2 regions of the Aeribacillus sp. FSL M8-0235 genome follow, and region 2 is predicted to be linked to the other one. Evidence: riboswitches for the same ligand, from Rfam matches in the RefSeq annotation. Region 2 holds a riboswitch; the other holds the start of a gene.
The links. A riboswitch is a leader RNA that binds a small molecule or an ion and turns the genes downstream of it on or off. The one in region 2 is predicted to bind thiamine pyrophosphate.

Region 1: another riboswitch for thiamine pyrophosphate. It lies ahead of tenI (thiazole tautomerase TenI); the one in region 2 lies ahead of thiT (energy-coupled thiamine transporter ThiT).

What each region holds. Positions count from the first base shown of each region.
Region 1 is NZ_JBBOBW010000001.1:1,131,632-1,137,655, reverse strand. It holds gene NSQ71_RS05640 (thiazole synthase) at 1-180, opposite strand, end outside; gene thiS (sulfur carrier protein ThiS) at 187-390, opposite strand; gene thiO (glycine oxidase ThiO) at 398-1,510, opposite strand; gene tenI (thiazole tautomerase TenI) at 1,497-2,111, opposite strand; TPP riboswitch at 2,251-2,359, opposite strand; gene NSQ71_RS05620 (monovalent cation:proton antiporter family protein) at 2,414-4,267, opposite strand; gene mgtE (magnesium transporter) at 4,293-5,657, opposite strand; gene NSQ71_RS05610 (RluA family pseudouridine synthase) at 5,762-6,024, opposite strand, start outside.
Region 2 is NZ_JBBOBW010000001.1:3,252,582-3,258,605, forward strand. It holds gene NSQ71_RS15940 (hypothetical protein) at 496-678, shown strand; gene NSQ71_RS15945 (DnaJ family domain-containing protein) at 720-1,091, opposite strand; gene NSQ71_RS15950 (DUF2179 domain-containing protein) at 1,113-1,658, opposite strand; gene NSQ71_RS15955 (DUF418 domain-containing protein) at 1,762-2,997, opposite strand; TPP riboswitch at 3,170-3,273, shown strand; gene thiT (energy-coupled thiamine transporter ThiT) at 3,342-3,902, shown strand; gene menC (o-succinylbenzoate synthase) at 3,944-5,053, opposite strand; gene NSQ71_RS15970 (carbon-nitrogen hydrolase family protein) at 5,317-6,024, opposite strand, start outside.

The DNA.
Region 1 (6,024 bases), 2.1 Mb from region 2:
ATCCAACATCTCCAAAAAATTTGGCTGTGAAGGCTCGTAAATATTCATTCTTCTGACGGCAAATGTCAAAATTTCAGCACCTGAGGCTTCCACCGCTTCTTTTTGTATCTCAAAAGATGGATATTTTCCAGTTCCTAACATTAATCTCGACTGAAATGTTTTATCACCTATTTTTAACATGAATCATCATCCCCCTCCAACAAAATGGACAATTTCAATTTGATCACCATCATTTAATGTCTGGATACTGTATTGTTCTTTTGAAACAATTTCACCATTTCGTTCAACGACAACAATTCTTTCCTGCAATTGAAAAAAGTTCAGCAAATCTTCTATGTTCCGAACACTATTCTCCACTTCCATCTGCTGGCCGTTAATGCGAAGTTTCACTGTTTAATCACCTCCCTTTCGCATCAGAAAGCAATCTGTTTAAAGAAAAGCTATGAACATAACGCTCATATTGATTCGTTTTCAAAATCATGTCTTTTACGATCAAGCTTGTAATCGGCGCTAGAAGAATGCCGTTTCGATAATGGCCGGTCGCAAAAAAGATTCCCTCATGCTCCGGGTGCTCGGCAAAATACGGCCAGCCGTCAGCTGTTTGCGGCCTGAGCGACGACCAAGCACTAACGACCGGTTCAGACCCGATTTCTGGCATAATTTTCTGAACCTTTATCATTAATTCGGATACTCCTTTGACTGTCGGATGCGTATCCCAGTCGTTTTCATAAGAAGTTGCTCCAATAATAACGGTGCCGTCTTTTTTCGGTACGATATAACAGTGCTCGTAAAACACTGTTTTGTTGATCACCAGTTTTTTCGGTTTTATGGCTAAGCATTCTCCTTTAACGGGCTTCATTGGATTTCTCAGCCCCAGCTTTTCAAAGAAAAAGCCACTCCAAACTCCGCTTGAAACGACGACTTTTCCACATATAAAAACTCCTTGGGAAGTGACAAGCTTGTATGCTTTTCCCTCTTTAATCACGTCGAAAACAGGACATTGTTCAAAAATAGATGCACCATATTTTCTAGCGCCTTTCGCATATGCGTGGCAAACAGATGAACCTTTCACTTGGCCGTCATGCTTAAGCCAAAGAGCTCCCGCAATGTCTTCAGAAACATGTGGCTCATTTGCCAGTACGTTTTCCCTTGAATGCCATTCTAGTTCATCCTCATCTGCAAGCGATTGCAGGGAGCGGCCTTCTTCCTCAGTAAATGCAAGCCGATACATGCCTTCCTGCACAAGCTCAATATCCACACCAGATTGCTCCAATAATTCTTTTGCAAGGCTCGGATATAAATTTCGGCTCTCTAAGCATAGCTCAAAAAATATGTCTCTTTTTTCATTTTCAGAATGGGCACCCAGCATTCCTGCTGCAGCGGATGTCGCTTTACCTCCGATTTCGCCGCTTTCAAACACGGCGGTCTTCAGCCCAGCTTTTGATAGCTCATAGGCGATCCCTTGGCCGATGACCCCTCCCCCGATGATTCCAACATCAAAAACGTTCATTTGAAAAAGCTTCCCCTTTCCTGAAAAGTTTGGCAGCGCTCCCTGGATCTTTCGAAGAAAAGATATAGGACATAACGGCAATACCGCTTGCTTTTTTTTCTAAAACCTTTTGCATATTATCAGGCGTGATCCCACCGATGGCGATAATAGGAATATTGACGTGTCCAACGATTTTCCCAAGCAAATCTGTTCCCTTTGCCGGAAGTCCTTTTTTACTGTTCGTTTCAAAAACGTTTCCGAAAAAACAATAGTCTGCTCCGTCTTTTTCTGCTTTTACCGCTTCATCTAATGAATGGACGCTGACACCGGCTTTTATTTGTGGAAAAGCGCTTTTCACTTTTTTTATCGGCAGGCCGGTTCCCGGAAGATGAACATTTTGAACGCCTGTTAGGAGCGCAACATCGAGCCGATCGTTGATAACAAGCTGTTCTCTCCTTATCCCTTTTGCCAAAAGCTGTTCTACGAGATGAATGATCTCACATGGTCTTTTATTTTTTTCTCGTATATGAACGTAATCAACATGTTCTGATATGGACAAAATTATGCGTATTAGCTCGTTGACCGGTTTTGTTCCGTCTGTTACGGCATGAAGTTCCAACATTGTACATTCCTTTCATGAGAAAGACGCTCACACTCGTCTTTCAAGGTTCAAAACTGGAAAGCAGCTGTCCAAGGGTGAGACTGGAAACAATAAAAAACCACCTTCCTTGCTGGAAAGTGGTAATGGAATATCAGACATATGTTTCAAATTCCCACTTCCCTACGCTGGCATCATCCAGATCAGGTTCAAAGGGTCTTAAAGTCAACACTTTAATCTCAGCCTTTTCAAAGGCTCCCCTAGTGGATGCTTATTAAATTTTCATACTAATTTCATGCTATCACAATTTGTTTTGTTTGCAAATATTATTTGCTAAATTCCAGCTCATCTTTTAACTCATTTACATATTTGCGGGAACCCGTTACAATCAAGCGGTCCCCTTTTTTCAATTCGGTATCGCCGTGAGGCACAATGGAATCTTCACCTCGAAAAATCCGGACAAAGATACAATCTCCTGTAAACGGAAAGTATCGAAGCTTCATTCCATCATATTTTCGGTTATTCATATTAATTTGATAAAGAGAGTTGTCTTGGTTTGTTAAGATCCGCATAACGCCAGGCGATTCGATCAAAGCCCTGAGCAGCGTTTTTGTTGACAGCATGACGGAAAATACGCTGATCCCCTTTTCTTTTAATGCTTGATCCAACTCCGGGGAAGAAATGGAGGCGATGACCTGTTCTACGCCGCATTCTTTTGCATATGTCGCAATTTCCGCATTTCTTTCTTCATCCCCAGTAGCCACTATTACTATATCAGCTTCCATTATGTGGTGTTCATTCAATGATTCTATCGAATAGTCTTTCAATTCTTCTATTTTAAATACCGATTGAGCAGTCCCGTTTTCAATTTTGTCTTGCTGTGTATGATATACGGTTGCTTCATACAAATTTTTGTCCAATTCCCTTGTGACTGGAAGGGTCATTTGATTTGCACCAATAAAAGCAATTTTCTTTTTAGGCTGCACCGCCATTTTTTTAGGGAATAATTTTTTAAATCCTATCGGCGTGATAATGCTTGTTAACACGGCAACTACTATTAGTGCGTCAGCCATTTGCTTATCAATCAGTTCGATTCGCTGTCCAATTTCAGCTGCCGCAATAACTAATGATAAAGTAGCAGTCAACAAGAACGCCGCCGCAATCGTTGTATTCGTATCATACCATTTTCTCAGCACAAAAACGGGAATAAACTTTGAGATCAAGAGGGCGAGAAATAACAAAGGAATTAACAAAAGAAGGTTCGGATCTTTGATCAATTCCCATAAATCCAATTCCACCCCTATCATGACAAAAAAGATCGGGATTAAAAAACCGTAGCCAAACGAATCTAGCTTTTGCACCAAGTCTGAATTAGGCGATAAAAGCGAGACTAAAACTCCCGCAAGGAAGGCGCCTAAAATATTTTCTGCCCCAAGCGTTTCCGATAAACCTACAAGTGCGAGAATTAACGTAAAAACCGCCCTTGTTCCAATTTGAACCGTTCCTTTTGACATCGATTTAATAAAGGATCGACTTTTAAACCTTTTGCCAATGAAGTAAAGCAGTACGCCTGCTGCAAACAAAAGAAGCAGAAGCCACGTATTGCTTTCTCCTTCGCTGTTTAAGGAGACAAAAACCGCCAGCAAAATCATGGTGACAAGGTCGGCTATGACAGCCACCAGCAAAATAATTTGGCCGATGGTTGTTTTCATAATTTGCTCGTCTTTCAGCGTCGGCACTACTACTCCTAAAGAAATCGTTGAAATCACTAACGTCATGAAAAAGGCATTGCGGATAAATCCCATCCACATTAACAAATACGATAAAAGTAATGAAACAACGAAAATGCCAAGAAAAACAATTGACGCAACCAAAAAAGTATGAGGAGCTTTTTTTCCGTTGGGCAGCTTTTCTTCTTTTTTCTTCTCTTTGGAGAAAATGGTGAAATCAATCTCAAGCCCGCTTAAAAACATGAGAAATATAAATCCCAGCGTTGAGAGAGTTGACAGCCATACATCTTCTTGCACTAAATTAAATCCCGTTTTCCCGATGATTAATCCGACAATAATTTCCGCAACGACGACAGGAATGAATGCCAGTTTGAACCGATGCAGCAAAATCGGGGTTAAAAAAGCGCCTACCAACACGATGACAAGAGAGGTTACTGCATGTGATTCCATATTACGCCTCCTTTAGCTAATTTTGTTAGAGCAAATAGTTCATAAATAGTGTCGCCATGCCAAAATAAATCAAAATGCTGATCATATCATTAATCGTTGTAATAAATGGACCGGAGGCCACAGCCGGGTCAATACGAAGCCTGTGCATGACAAGAGGAACAAACGCCCCGGCAATTGTCGCAACAGTCAGCGTTGACAATATGGAAAGACCCACTAGCAGTCCTAAGAAAAATTTCTGCTTCCAAATAAAAATTGTCAGTGCAACAACAATTCCGCATACTGTTCCGGTAATCAAGCCGGTTCCAGCTTCTTTGAGAATAATTTTCCACACGCGTTCGGAAGTGCCTTCGCCTGTTGCAATTCTTCTTACGGCAACAGCGAGAGCTTGTGTTCCTGTATTTCCAGCCATCCCTGCAATTAATGGTATAAAGAGCGCTAAAGTTGCCACTTTGTTCAACGTTTCTTCAAACTGGCCGATTAGGCCGGCGGTGAACATTCCTAAAAATAGGAGAATAATAAGCCATGGCAATCTTTTTTTGGCAGCAGAAACAGCATTCGGATCATATGAATCTACATCCGAGACAGCGGCCAGTTTCGAATAATCGTCAGAAGCCTCTTCGTCCAGCACATCAATAATATCATCAACAGTTATAATTCCAACAAGACGATGTTGAAAATCAACAACCGGAAGAGCCAAAAAATTGTAGTCCTTCATCTTTCTTGCTACTTCTTCCTGATCATCCGCCACAGATACCGAGTAGACTTTCTTTTTCATAATGTCAGCAATCAAAGTATCGTCTTCATGAACAATTAAATCTCTTAACGACAGGACGCCAACAAGATGTTTCTCTTCGTCAATCACATATAAATAATATATTGTTTCCGCATCAGGAGCTTCTTTCCGCAGCAAGTCCATCGTTGACTGCACCGTATAATTGGCATTAATGGCAACGAACTCGGTTGTCATAATACTTCCTGCGGTAAATTGTTCATAATCAAGAAGTTCGCTTATGCTTTTGGCAGTTTGAGCGTCCATGATGGTTAAATAGCTGGAAATTTTCTCTTTTGTCAGCTCACTTAATACATCTGCCGCATCATCGGCGTACATGTATTCCATCATTTTGGCGGCAAATGCCGGATGCATTTCCTCAAGCAGCGATTTGTAGCGGTTTTTATCATCCCTTATATTTTCAAAAACATTCGCCATTTCTTCCGGAGATAGAATTTGATATAAAAGCATTCTATCCGGCTGGTCAAGTTTTAGAAAAAATTTTGCCTGATCATATGGATGTAGCTCAAAAAACAGCGAACGGAATTCCTCTACATTGTTCTCTCTCAGCTTGTCAATCATCAACTGTCTGTATTCCGGTGCATCTGTTTTAGGCTGCATAAAATCTCCTCCTTTCCGGAAAAATATCGAAAAGTTTTGTGTTTTACTATATTAACAAATCTATCTGATTTTGTCGTACATTTTTTCATAACAAAAGCATGCACTTACAGGCGCGCATGCTTTATTATTTTTTCCATATCAGGAGGAAGCTTGCAAGTATACGTCAAATTTTTATGCAAAACGGGATGATAGAAGGACAGCGACTGACTGTGGAGGGCATGGCGGTCAATTTCTTCTTTTTGTCCACCATAAAGCGAATCTCCTAAAAGCGGATGACCTATATAGGACATATGTAGACGAATTTGATGAGTTCTACCAGTTACAGGCTTTACCTCAACAACCGTTTTGTCAGAAAAGCGGCTTATGA
Region 2 (6,024 bases):
CTGCTGCTCGTTGCGAATGGGCTTGTGCAAATGACGGCAATAAGTGTTTAACTTAGCGATGTTGAAGTGTTGTGAAAACTCGCAGCTGCTGTCCTCATCAGCTTGCTTCAGTTGATTTGTTATATGTGGTTCTATACGCTTCTCAAAACGATGTTCGAGTCACATTAGGAACCGCCCAATCTGCCATCCATCAGAGGTTTAGCTTGGATTCTAAAGCAGGCGAATCGTGTACGCGCTCCATTTTCATCATTCTCTTTTTTCTTTTGCAGGAGAAAAATAAAGATAGACCTCCTTGTTGTTTAGATGCCAGATTTCAGAAGAAATCGTTTTTACTTTAAAGCAGCTTTATAAATTCAGTATAAGCTGCTTTTTGTATAATAACTTTTTGTCAAAACGGTGTCTATTTTTTGAACAAAATGTGAATTTTTTGTTTCGTTTTTGTGACAAATGATTTATAATAAAAGAAAACGTTTTCTTTGTTTGGGGGTCAAAAAAATGGTCGTGACACTTATGAAATATTTTTATTTATTCGTTGCTCTCTTCTGTTTATTGTCTGGAATTTTGGTCGGTTTTGCAAAGGAGCTTCCGCTTTCGATGATAGTCATTTTCTTAGGTTTTTTCAATCTTGCTTTATATTATGTCTTCCATAGAGAAGCCTTGAAAAAACAGCAAATTTAAAAGAATGGCGAAAATAAAGGCACCATTCTTTTTCGAAAACGTCAAATAAGCTTTTTATAAACTTTATCTTTATAAAATTGAGATGCAGATGTGTTGAATATATTCCTTTTCTTCACGATTCGTTCCAATGCTAATTGTTTTTCCGACAGCTTTTGTTGTAATTTTTTCCTTTCTGCTTCATCTTCACAGCATTTTAGTAAATCTTGAATAGTTAATAGTTCCTTTTTCAAGTCATTTTCTTGATCGACCATACCGGCGTTTCTCAAAAGACGATAAGCCATTCGGAGTTCTTCCGGAATATCAGACAAATCGTCATGCGGGAGAGGCTTCCCCATCCCGGGAAGTTCTTTAAACTCTCCCTCTTCATATGCCTTTTTGATCCGATCCTCAGCAATTTTTGCAAATATATCCACGCTTCACCCTCCCTTCGACCGTTATGTTCGTCCTTTTTCTAAACGCTTTACCCGCTTTTTCATCGCTTTTGTTAAATATCCGCCTTTAAAAGAACGAATTTCATACGAGCTTAAAAACGCTTTTGGTTCTATTTCATTGACAAGGTTTAAAAATTCTTCCTCCCGAGAGCGTTGAGCAACAACTTCCAAACGATACCTGATCGAATTCATTCCTTCTCCTTGAAAGACCGTAACCCCAAAACCAGCCTCCCTCAATTTTTTTACTAATTCGGAATTTTTATCCATTAAATTCACATTGTATGTTACATATCCAAAAGCCAGCTTTTTCTCCAGTTCACCGCCCAACAACAGCCCTGCACCAAAACCGACAATATATGCACTAATATTGTAAATATTAGATAAATCTTGAAAAACTATTCCTAAAGCGACAATATAAATCGCTGCTTCTAGCAAACCTATACCAGCAGCAGCCTTTGTTTGATTTTTCACTAACAAAATAGTTCGGATCGTCAATACTGGTACATACAATAATTGCAGCAAAAAAATAAAAATTGCTTGTAGAAACATGTTGCCTAGACACTCCTTTGTTCCATCATACTATAAATTATTTTCAAAAAGAAAGAGCTATCATAAACTCAAAATCTGAGATTTGAAACTACATTTTTACAATTCATCTTGATCTGTTATTATGCTTCGAAACTTCCTTTTTCATGCGAATAGGCTGGCGCTTGAAATACATCGCTGTTCTCCATACCCACTCCAACGGCCCTAATTGAAAATATTTAAACCAAATATGGCTGATGATAAGCTGCACGGCAAAAATTGCGAGTGCAAGCCAAAAACCGGCGAAGGGGTATACTTTACCGTACAATCCCAATCCGTAATGATAAAAAAGATATGTACAAATAACAGATTGCATGATGTAATTTGTCAATGACATGCGTCCAACAGGCGCTATCTTCTTAACAATTTGCCGGCAGATTGGGTGAAAATATAAAAATATGAGAGAGATCACATAAAACAACATGAGAAATGGTGCACCGAACACCATGTAAAAACTATTTTTAGCGGTGACCGCAAAAATATTTAACGGAAGCCCAATGATAAGCCCGAAAAACCAGATGGCTGTTAATAACCTTCGATGCTTCTCCGGTTCTTGAAAAAGCTTTTGTTTCGCAAATATCATGCCAACTAAAAACATGCTGATATATGGGAGCATGTTTATTATATAGACAAGCGGTTGAAAAGGCCACATGCCAGACATAGACATGTAAAAAAGCCGATCATGAATACGCTGATGGAAAATATCAGTAAAACTTCCGTTTTGATATGAATGGATTGCGTTTCTTGCCTCCTCTTCCAGTAAGGCAGCCTGCTCTCTTTTTTGGACAAAAGCATCCTCACCATTGGATACAGCCGTCATCAAACCAATAAGGAGCAAATATAAACTAAATAAACATACAGTCCATACCAAAAGGGTTTTCCAGGAACACTTCCGGAAAAAAAGGAGAAGAAACCCCAGCACAGCATAATCCATTAAAATGTCTCCATCCCAAATGAAAAATGAATGAATTAGTCCAAATACAAAAAGCACCACCAGTCTGCGTATATATATAGAAACAAAGTTCCTGCCGTTTCCTAAAGCCCGTTCCTCCATGATGATGATTCCAAATCCGAACAATAATGAGAACATTGTAATAAACTTCATTTGTACAAATATTTCCAAAATATTTTTCGTTAGAAAATCCCATGTTCTCCATGTTTCAGTAAAAAAATTTTCGCTGCCTATTTGGTATAAATATACATCTGGATAGCTGAAATGCGCCATATTCACAAGTAAAATGCCAAATATCGCAGCCCCCCGCACCACATCCACTACTTCATAACGCTCACGTTTAAGATTCAAACCAAAACCCCCATTCTGAAAAAAGTTCTTATTGTTAACGCCCTTTTTTCATTACTTTTTGTCCAAAGGCTGCATTTCAGCTTTATCATGTTTAAATTTATTTGAATATAGCGAAAAAAGAATGACAATTTTCTTATAGTCTATTATGATAGACATAAGATTCGAATATCAGCAGATCCACAAGGGGAGCTATATGCTGAGAGTGGACGGATATTTCGTCCAGACCCTTTGAACCTGTTAGTTAATGCTAGCGTAGGGATGTGGAAGTATACTGATCCATGATACAGCCTTTTCCCCCTTATGGATATTTGTTGATAGCAAATAATATACAGGGGGTTTTATTTTTGGAAAAAAATCGCTTATTACTATTAATAGAAGCAGCAATCTTTGCAGCATTGGCAGTTATACTTGATCTTCTCCCTTCCATTCAATTATCATCAGCCATTTCTATATCCATTGCCATGGTGCCTGTACTCATATTATCGTTTCGATCCGGTGCAAAGATTGGCTTCATTTCCGGCTTTTTATGGGGATTATTGCAAATTGTATTAGGTGATGCATACATCCTGATGCCTGTTCAAGGCTTCATCGACTATTTTCTAGCTTTTTCCTTTATCGGTTTAGCCGGTCTTTTCTGCAAAACTATCCAAAATAAGCTGAAAGATGGAAAGAAAAGCTCTGCTCTTGTTTTCATCATCTTTGGCGTCTTCATCGGAGCTTTTGCACGTTATTTTTGGCATTTTATCAGCGGTGTCTTTTTCTTCGGAGAATATGCACCAGAAGGAATGTCAGCGGTCGTTTATTCTTTGATCGTAAACGGCATTACGATGATAGGAGCGTTTGTATTATGCGCTGTCGTTACTGTTATTCTCATTATGGCGGCGCCAAGATTGGTTGTAAAATAAATAAAATAGTCCTCTGCAAAACATGCAGAGGATGATTTTGTTTATAGGGTAAATACTTTCGTTTCAACAGTGTATTTTTTTAATTTTTCACGGCTTACATGAAAACCGATCCCCGGGTTATCAGGCAAGGCAATTTTTCCATTATAAACCGATATTTCCGGTTCAATAATATCTTCTTCCCAATACTTAGATGAACTGGATATATCTCCTGGCAGTGTGAATTGTTCAAGTGTCGCTAAGGCTATATTATGGGCCCGTCCAATCCCTGATTCAAGCATCCCTCCGCACCAAACTGGAACATTTTGCTCTTTGCAAAAATCATGGATTTTTTTTGCTTCTGTCAAACCGCCAACACGGCCGATTTTTATATTCATAATTTTGCAGCTTCGAAGTTCAACAGCCTTTCGAGCATCTTCGAAGGAACAAATACTTTCATCTAAACAGATCGGTGTGTCCAATTCTTTTTGAAGTTTGCTATGATCCACAATATCATCGTGCGCAAGAGGCTGCTCAATCATCATTAATTGAAACTCATCCAATTGTTTTAGATGATTTATATCTTTTAATGTATAGGCACTGTTCGCATCAGCCATTAAATCCAAGTTCGGAAAATGCTTCCGTATTTCCTTAACTACTTCAATATCCCAACCTGGTTTAATCTTTATTTTTACTCTCTTGTATCCTTCCTCCTGATATTGTTCAATAAGACTGATTAAATCTTTTATTGTTGGCTGAATACCGATGCTCACCCCAGCTTCAACTTCTTTTTTCATTCCCCCGAGAGCTTGTGAAAGAGGTATATTTTGCTGTTTTGCATATAGATCCCACACGGCACCTTCCAAAGCCGCTTTTGCCATATAATTTCTGCGAATAAAACGAAACGATTCAGCCAACTCACGAGGATGATGAAACGACGTCTTTGATAAAATCGGAATGAGGAAATCTTCGATCATGTGCACAGTTGTTTTCACGGTTTCTTCTGTATACCATGGAATGGAAAAAGCAACCCCTTCTCCAAAACCGGCTGCACCATCATCATCCTTTACTTCTACGATCAACAATTCGCGATCGTGAATGTCTCCATAGCTAGTAGAAAATGGGGCTTTCAAACGCATCTGTAATATATGCAAAACAATTTTCTTAATTTTTATCAATTAAGAGCATCTCCTTTTTTAAACAAGCTCTCAGCTAAGTTCGACAAAATCATTCCCATTCGCCAGAGGGCTCGATATTTCCCGGAAAATATTTCTTAAAATAGCGAATCCACTCGAACGTTTGTTTTACACTAATTATAAAATAAACGCTTTCTTAATGTAAAGGAGCAAGGGATTTCTTTATTTCCCTTATTGTTTATTGAACTGTAAAATCTCAAATAAATAATGAGATAATCGTAGAAACGAGTCTCATCATGAGATTAATTTTTCCACTCAATAGTTGTCTTCTTCTCTTTGTTGACTAGCAATTTAAAAACATCAGGTCTTGCATAATGCCCAACAGGATCAAAATCAAACTGGCTATAGGCGATTTGTTTCATATCCAGTTCTGCAATGATGATGTCTTCCTTGCCAAATACGGGCTCTGTCACATATTCGCCCAACGGTCCAACAATCGCGCTACCTCCTCTGCTCATTACTTCAGGTGAAGAAGCAAGTTCATCATAACAAGCCAAATCTTTCGGATACATATCTTTTGTCACATATTGATTGGCAGACAAAACAAAGCATCTCCCCTCCAAAGCAATGTGGCGGATTGTTGACTGCCAAGTTTCCCTTGCATCAGCCGTTGGGGCAATATAAATTTGAATTCCTTGTGCGTACATCGCAGCCCTTGCTAACGGCATATAATTTTCCCAGCAGATTAGCGCCCCTATTCTTCCATAAGGGGTGTCAAACACTGGTAATGTGCTTCCATCCCCTTCCCCCCAAACAATCCGTTCTGCTGCAGTCGGTTTTAATTTGCGGTGTTTTCCTAACAACTGTCCGTCAGAATCGAAAAATAAAACAGAACAGTAAAGAGTCCCGCCGCTAAATTCATTATCCCTTTCTGTTACACCTATCACAAGGTAGACACCTGCTTTTCGAGCCGCTTCACCAAGTTGTTCCGTCGTTTCGTCTGGAACAGC